Regions from separate parts of the Rhizobium sp. 10N427 genome, predicted to be linked through region 2. Evidence: riboswitches for the same ligand, from Rfam matches in the RefSeq annotation. Region 2 holds a riboswitch; the other holds the start of a gene.
The links. Region 2 has a riboswitch for thiamine pyrophosphate ahead of AC1DIJ_RS01695 (ABC transporter permease). Riboswitches for the same ligand answer to the same signal wherever they lie in the genome.

Region 1 (3,663 bases), on a different contig from region 2:
CATTGACATTTATATGCTTTTGTCACATAAATTGGCGATCAAGATTGGAACTGTCTTCATGGATATGCAGCTTGCCTCCCAGCCGCTCGTGACGGATCCCCGCCGCAGGCTTATTCTCTTCCTGTTTCTGATGACCGCGATGTTCATGGCAACGCTGGACAATCAGATCGTCTCGACGGCGCTGCCGACCATCGTCGGCGAATTCGGCCACCTCGAACGCTTCGGCTGGATCGGCTCCGCCTATCTGCTGTCGCTGAGCGCCGTCATGCCCGTCTATGGCAAGCTCGGTGACCTCTTCGGCCGCAAATACGTGATGATGACCGCAATCGCGATCTTCACCGTCGGCTCCGCCGTTTGTGGTCTCGCCGTCTCGATGAACACGCTGATCGCCGCCCGCGTGCTCCAGGGCCTGGGCGGCGGCGGCATCATGGTATCGATCTTCGCCGTCAATGCCGATCTCTTCGAGCCGCGCGAACGAGCCCGCTACCAGAGCTATTCCAGCCTGGTGCTGATGGCCTCGAGCGCCATCGGCCCCGTTCTCGGCGGCATGATGAGCGATCTCTTCGGCTGGCGCTCGATCTTCYTCGTCAACGTCCCGATCGGTTTCCTTGTCTTGATCGGCCTCGCGCTGATGCTACCCTACCGCAAACCGCACCGCCGTCCGAAGATCGACTATGCCGGCGCCCTTCTGCTGGCGATGACGACGACGAGCATCGTGCTGATGGCCGATGGCAGCGAACTGTTCGGCTCGATCCTGGCGCCGCAGAGCCTGGGGATCATCGGTATCGGCGCGCTTTGCGCCATCGCCTGGGTCTTCGTCGAGCGCCGCGCCGCCGAACCGATCGTGCCGCTGTCGCTGTTCCGCAACCCGACCTTCCCGCTTTTCCTGATCATGTCGATTACCGGCGGTGGCATCGCTATCGGCATGGCCAATTACTTCGCGCTGTTCCTGCAGACGACCACGGGCCTGTCGCCCTCGCATGCCGGCCTGCTCTTCGTCATGTTGACCGGCGGCCTCGTCTGCGGCTCGCTCTTTGCCGGGCGCATGATCTCGCGCACCGGACGCTACAAGCCCTTCGCCATCGCCAGCCTCTCCTGCAGCGCTGTGGCCTTTGCACTCCTGACGCAGGTCCATGCCGGTACGCCGCTGCCGATTATAGGCTTGCTGATGATGCTGCACGGCATCGGCATCGGTCTGTCGCAGCAGGTGCCTGTGATCGGCGTCCAGAACGCCGCTCCGGCGCGTGACGTCGGCGCCGCCACCGGCTCCGTCACGTTGTCACGCATGGGTGGCGCATCGATCGCCATCTCGATTTATGGCGCCATCATCGGCTCGCAGCTTGCAAAAGTCGGCGTCTCCATTCCGGGCGTTGCCGATATCGAGCAGCTGACGCCAAAGATGATGGCAGCCCTCCCGGAAGCCAGCCGCCAGGCTGTCGCCGATGCCTATGCCAGCGCCTTCACGCCGCTATTCATGACCTCCTGCGCCTTTGCTTTGATTGGATTGATTGCAGCGCTTTCGCTGAAACCGGTCCAGTTGCCGCGCCACGGCGAGACCAAGAACGCGGCCGCGGCGGCCGAAGCCGCCGAGTAAAAGCAAGGGCGCGCTGCGCCCTTGTCATAAAGCCTTCATCGCTATACATCTGCCAACGCTCTAACGGGGTGCCCTGTATCCGCAAGGATATCTGGCTGAGAGGCTTTCAAGCCAACCCGCGGAACCTGATCCGGCTAACACCGGCGGAGGGATTAGACGCGTGACACCAGGCACCGCCCTTTTCCCCATGACACAACTTTTTAGGAGGAGGCGCGCCATGCCCGGCCGCAAACCATTGATCGCATCATTCGCCACGGCTTTCCTTGCCGCAACCGTCACTCTGTCGCAGGCGCAGGCCGCGGACAAGACGCTGACGGTCTACACCTACGAGAGCTTCACCTCGGAATGGGGCCCCGGCCCCAAGGTCAAGGAAGCCTTCGAGAAGACCTGCGCCTGCACGGTCAATTTCGTCAGCGTCGCCGATGGCGTGGCGCTTCTCTCCCGCCTCAAGCTCGAAGGCGCCTCGACCAAGGCCGACGTCGTGCTCGGCATCGATACCAACCTGATCACCGAAGCCAAGGATACCGGCCTGTTCGACGTAAGCGGCGTCGATACCAGCGCTCTCAAGGTGCCCGGCGACTTCAAGGACGATGTCTTCGTTCCCTATGACTACGGCCACTTCGCCATCATCTACGACACGCAGACCATCAAGAACCCGCCGAAAAGCATGCAGGAACTGGTCGATGGCGACCCATCGCAAAAGATCGTCATCGAGGATCCGCGCACCTCGACGCCCGGCCTTGGCCTGCTGCTCTGGGTGAAGTCCGTCTATGGCGACAAGGCGCCCGAAGCATGGACGAAGCTCAAGAGCCGCATCCTGACGGTGACGCCCGGCTGGTCTGAAGCCTATGGCCTGTTCACCAAGGGCGAGGCGCCGATGGTACTGTCCTACACGACCTCACCAGCCTATCACATGGTCGCCGAGAATACCGATCGCTATCAGGCCGCCGCTTTCTCCGAAGGTCACTATATCCAGATCGAGGTCGCCGGCCTGCTTAAGAACGCTCCTGACAAGGATCTTGCTCGTGACTTCCTGAAATTCATGGTCACACCGGGTTTCCAGGACACGATCCCGACCAACAACTGGATGATGCCTGTTGCGGCCACCTCCACGCCGCTGCCGGATGCCTTCGGCAAGCTGGTCAATCCGTCCAAGACCTTCCTGATGAGCCCGGATGAAGTCGCCAAAAAACGCAAGGCGTGGATCGACGAGTGGCTGGCAGCCATGAGCATGAACTGATGCTGCAGACGGCGGCGGAGCGGCGAAATGCGCTGGTGGGAGGGGCAATCGGCATCGCCGCCATCCTGCTTTTCATCGGCATCGCCGCCATCTCGCTTGCTGCCTCCGGCGGCAGCAATGCGTTCGCCGGCATCATCTCGGATTCCTACATTCTCCGCGTCCTTCGCTTCACGCTGCTGCAAGCCGTCCTTTCGACCTTGCTCTCCGTTATCCTGGCTCTGCCCGTCGCGCGGGCACTTGCCCGGCAACCTAACTTTCCTGGCCGTATTTGGATCATCCGGTTGATGGCCGTGCCGATGGGACTGCCCGTTCTGATCGGCGCGCTTGGGTTGATCGGCATTTGGGGACGGCAGGGCGTGCTCAATACCGCATTGCTCAAGCTCGGCCTGTCCGAACCCGTCACCATCTACGGACTGACCGGCATCTTGCTCGCCCACGTCTTCTTCAATCTGCCTTTGGCATGCCGACTGATGCTCGCCGGTCTGGAGAGACTGCCCTCCGAATACTGGCTGATGGCAAGCAATCTCGACATGCGCCCGCGCGCCGTTTTCCGCTTCATCGAATGGCCGGCGATCCGCGGCCTGATCCCCGGCATTTCTGGGCTGATCTTCATGCTCTGCGCCACCAGTTTCACGCTGGTACTGACGCTTGGCGGCGGACCAGCGGCAACGACGATCGAGGTGGCGATCTACCAGTCGCTGCGTTTCGATTTCGACCCGGGCCGAGCGGTAGCTCTGTCCTTGCTGCAGATTGCCCTGACCGGCCTCATCCTCGGCGCCATGTCGTTTCTCCCCGCCAGCCGTGATGAAGGGCTGACCGCCGGACGCCA
Region 2 (3,663 bases):
ACCTGCTTCGTGGTTAACAAATAGTTAACGCGTGGCCCCGGCCACAACGTTCAGTTAACGGCCGGGGACATTTGCACGGCGCCGTGGCAGGGCCGCCACAGGGCTATTTTACCTCGACGGCAAGGTCCGCAACATCGGGCGCGGTCTTCACCAGACCCATCTCCTGCATGAAGGTCCCGAACCGCTGGTAGCGGCCGGTATCGAGCGCCGCAGGACGCTTGGCGAAGCGCGGCAGCGTGTCGAAGAATGCTGTGCGGTTCAGCTCGTCGTCGAGATTGGGGTAGGCCTTGACGAACAGCTGCCAGGCTTCCTTGGGGTGGTTGGTGATGAAGATCGAGGCCTGTTCGACGGCCGCGAGGAAACGTGGCAGCCGCGGATCGGCGATCGAATCGCGATGGGTGACGAAGATCAGCTCGTCATAGGGCGGCACGCCGTTTTCTTCTGGAAAGAACGCCTTGCCCTCATGTCCTTCGAGCTTCATCTGCGTCAGCTCGAAATTGCGGAAGCCGCCGACATTGGCATCGACCTTGCCTGCGATCAGCGATGGCGACAGGGCGAAATTGACGTTGACCAGCTCTACGTCTTCTTTCGTGAGACCGGCGTTTTCCAGCATCCGCTTCAGCATCGCGTCTTCAAAGCCGGTGACGGAAAAGCCGACCTTCTTGCCCTTCAGATCGGCAAGACTCTTGATCGGTCCATCGGCAAGCACGGTGACGGTGTTGAGCGGCGTCTCGACCAGCGTGCCGACCCGCACCAGCGGCAGTCCGGCTTCGTGGTCGAGGTAGAGGTTGGGCTGGTAATGGATGCCGATATCAGCCTGCTTGGCGGAAATCAGCCGCGGCACCGCCGAGGGATCGGCAGGCGGGATGAGCTCGACATCCAGCCCTTGCGCGGCAAACAGGCCCTTCTGCCCGGCGATGACCAGCGGTGCGTGGTCGGGGTTGACGAACCATTCCAGCATCACTGTCAGCTTGTGGTTGGCAAGCGACGGCGAAGCGAGCGCCACAAGGGCAAGGAAGGTGGCGGATATCAGACGCAGCATGTTTGCTCCATGAATGTGCAGTTTGAAAATCGTTCAGCGCGTGGTTGCCCACGGCGTCCAGCCGGAGGTGAGCCTGTCGACCACCACCCGGCAGATCAGCGTCATCGCCGCCAGCACCGCCATGGCGGCAAAGACCATGTCGGTCTGCATGCGCGCATTGGCCTGGACCATGACGAAGCCGAGGCCTGCCGACGCGCCGACCCATTCGCCGATCACGGCGCCGAGCGGCGCCAGCGGCGCAGCGATCCTCAGACCTGAAACGAGTGCCGGAACGGCAAGCGGCATCCGGATGCGGACCAGCGTCTGCCAGTGGCTGGCATTTGTCAGCGATACGGCATCGAGGATATCGCGCTCGGTCCTGCGCAGCCCGTCGGCAAAAGCCGAAGCGACGGGAAAAAAGATGATGATCGTTGCCATGGCGACCTTGGAAGCCATGCCGAAGCCGAGCCAAATGACCAGGATCGGCGCCAGCACAAAGACCGGGAAGGCCTGCAGGATCAGCACCAGCGGCCAGACCAGCGCCCCGGCGGCCGGAAAGGCCGACAGCACGAAGGCCGCCGCCGCACCTGAGATTGCTCCGCAGACGTATCCCAGCACGATCTCAAGCGCCGTCGTCAGGCTCTGCTCCAGCAGGAACAGCGGCTGCCGCACAAAGACCGAAGCGACCGACAGCGGTGAAGGCAGGATGAAATGCGCCGGCGCAAACAGCCAGATGACCACCTGCCAGATCGCAAGCAGCAAAACTGCACCATAGAGAGCGTTGAGAGGGCGCATCGTTCAGGTGTCAGTGGAAACTGAGGGGCGTGAGCGCAGCAGAACAGACATTGCGAAGCGATCTCCAGACGGCAATGGAGATCCAGGCAAAGCGAAGACGAAGGGAGATACCGGCGGCATCTTGTTCCGTTCCTACGCCGGCATGACCCGGATCAGGTTCAAGGGTCCGGCTCAGCGCCATCTCAGCATCGTCAGATGCTCCCCTCGGAATGGGCGGGAAACTGTCGCGTTTTCAAAGGACTGTCAATGGTGGATCCGCCGCCTGCGCAGCGCCCAGGCATTTGTGATCGAAAGGGCTAGAGACTTTTGGCCCAGGGCTACCTATCTAAGTGTCATGCAATTTAGGGAGACCGAATATGAAATTCGCTATTCTCACCGTTCTTGCTGCTTCGCTGGCGGGAATATCAGCCCAGGCCGCGGACCTGACACCACCGCCTGCGCCGGTTGAACCGGAGGCAATAACGCCGGTTTTCACCTGGTCGGGCCCTTATATCGGTGCCGAGGGTGGCTATAGCTGGACGACGTTCGATCCTGACGGTGCATCCAATGTCGACGCCAACGGCGGGATCCTGGGCGGCTTTGCCGGCTACAACTACCAGTTCGACAATAACTGGGTGATCGGCGTCGAAGGCGATGTCCTCCATAACTGGAACGAAGAGGACACGGCCTTTGGCTCCGTCGAGACGACATGGCAGGGCTCGGTCCGCGCCCGCGTCGGCTATGCCTTCGACAACGCCCTGCTCTACGGAACCGCCGGCTGGGCGATCGCACGGGCAGAAGGTCATCCGACCGGGGCTTCAGATGTTTCCGACACGCTGAACGGCTGGACGATCGGCGCAGGTATCGACTACGCCTTCACCCAGAACATCTTTGCCCGCGGCGAGTATCGCTATACCGACTACGGCAGCGGCAACTTCGGCGGTGCGGCGGGCGGTGATTTCGATCTGAACCAGAACACGATCATGATCGGCGTCGGCGTCAAGTTCTGAGGAGACGGAATGAAATGCGCGATCGCGGACGGCACGCCTTCACACGGCGTGACGCGAAGCTAGCCGTTTTCCAAAAGTCCGCTCTAGGTGTTCCAACATCCCCGTGGAAAACCGGAACACCGTGTTGCACTAAATTAGGACTTCGACAAAAGTCATTCCTCATGATGAGGAATGCTCACAATGCTGTCGGGTCTCGGGACAATCACCATTACGGACGAGAATTACAGCGAGCACGTGGCCTTCGAACTCGGTGAGCGTGACGGCCTGCTGTTTGGCGGCGAAGAGATCCTGCGGCGGGCACAGCGCGCCAAGAAGGTGTTTCTCTTCCTGCTGACATCGCGGCGCGAGTTGCGCATCCGCATTGCCAATGTCGAGCATTCCTGCGCCAATTTCGTCGTCATCAGCGAACCGCTTCCTGCCACCTGAGAGCGCGTGAAAAGGCCACGAGCGGGTCAGCGCTGCGTGGCCTTCATGACGCGGCCCGTGAGGCGAGCCGCGCCTCAGTTCAGATGTTCGAAGTCCGCCATGTTCTTCTCCGTCACCAGTTGGAACGGGATCCAGACCTCGCGGTCGATCTTTTCGCCCTTGATCGCCTTCAAAGCCGCATCGATCGAACCCTTGCCCTGACCCTTGGCATCCTGGAAGACCGTGACCTTCAGGTCGCCCGCCTTCATCGCCTGCAGGGCTTCCGGCGTGGCGTCGATACCGGCGACGATGATCTTCTCCGTGGATGCGCCGCCATTCTTCAATGCGGCGATGGCGCCGAGCGCCATCTCGTCGTTGTTGGCAAGAACGGCATCGAACTCCAAGCCCGATGTCAGCCAGTTGGAGACCAGATCGGCGCCGTTGACGCGGCTC

Region 1: another riboswitch for thiamine pyrophosphate. It lies ahead of thiB (thiamine ABC transporter substrate binding subunit); the one in region 2 lies ahead of AC1DIJ_RS01695 (ABC transporter permease).

The regions. Positions count from the first base shown of each region.
Region 1 covers NZ_JBFTID010000003.1:198,433-202,095, reverse strand. Annotated here, with positions in the region: gene AC1DIJ_RS08420 (MDR family MFS transporter) at 59-1,594, shown strand; TPP riboswitch at 1,649-1,763, shown strand; gene thiB (thiamine ABC transporter substrate binding subunit) at 1,812-2,834, shown strand; gene thiP (thiamine/thiamine pyrophosphate ABC transporter permease ThiP) at 2,834-3,663, shown strand, end outside.
Region 2 covers NZ_JBFTID010000001.1:383,560-387,222, forward strand. Annotated here, with positions in the region: gene AC1DIJ_RS01690 (ABC transporter substrate-binding protein) at 104-1,042, opposite strand; gene AC1DIJ_RS01695 (ABC transporter permease) at 1,076-1,816, opposite strand; TPP riboswitch at 1,929-2,031, opposite strand; gene AC1DIJ_RS01700 (outer membrane protein) at 2,173-2,805, shown strand; gene AC1DIJ_RS01705 (hypothetical protein) at 2,986-3,231, shown strand; gene AC1DIJ_RS01710 (sugar ABC transporter substrate-binding protein) at 3,306-3,663, opposite strand, start outside.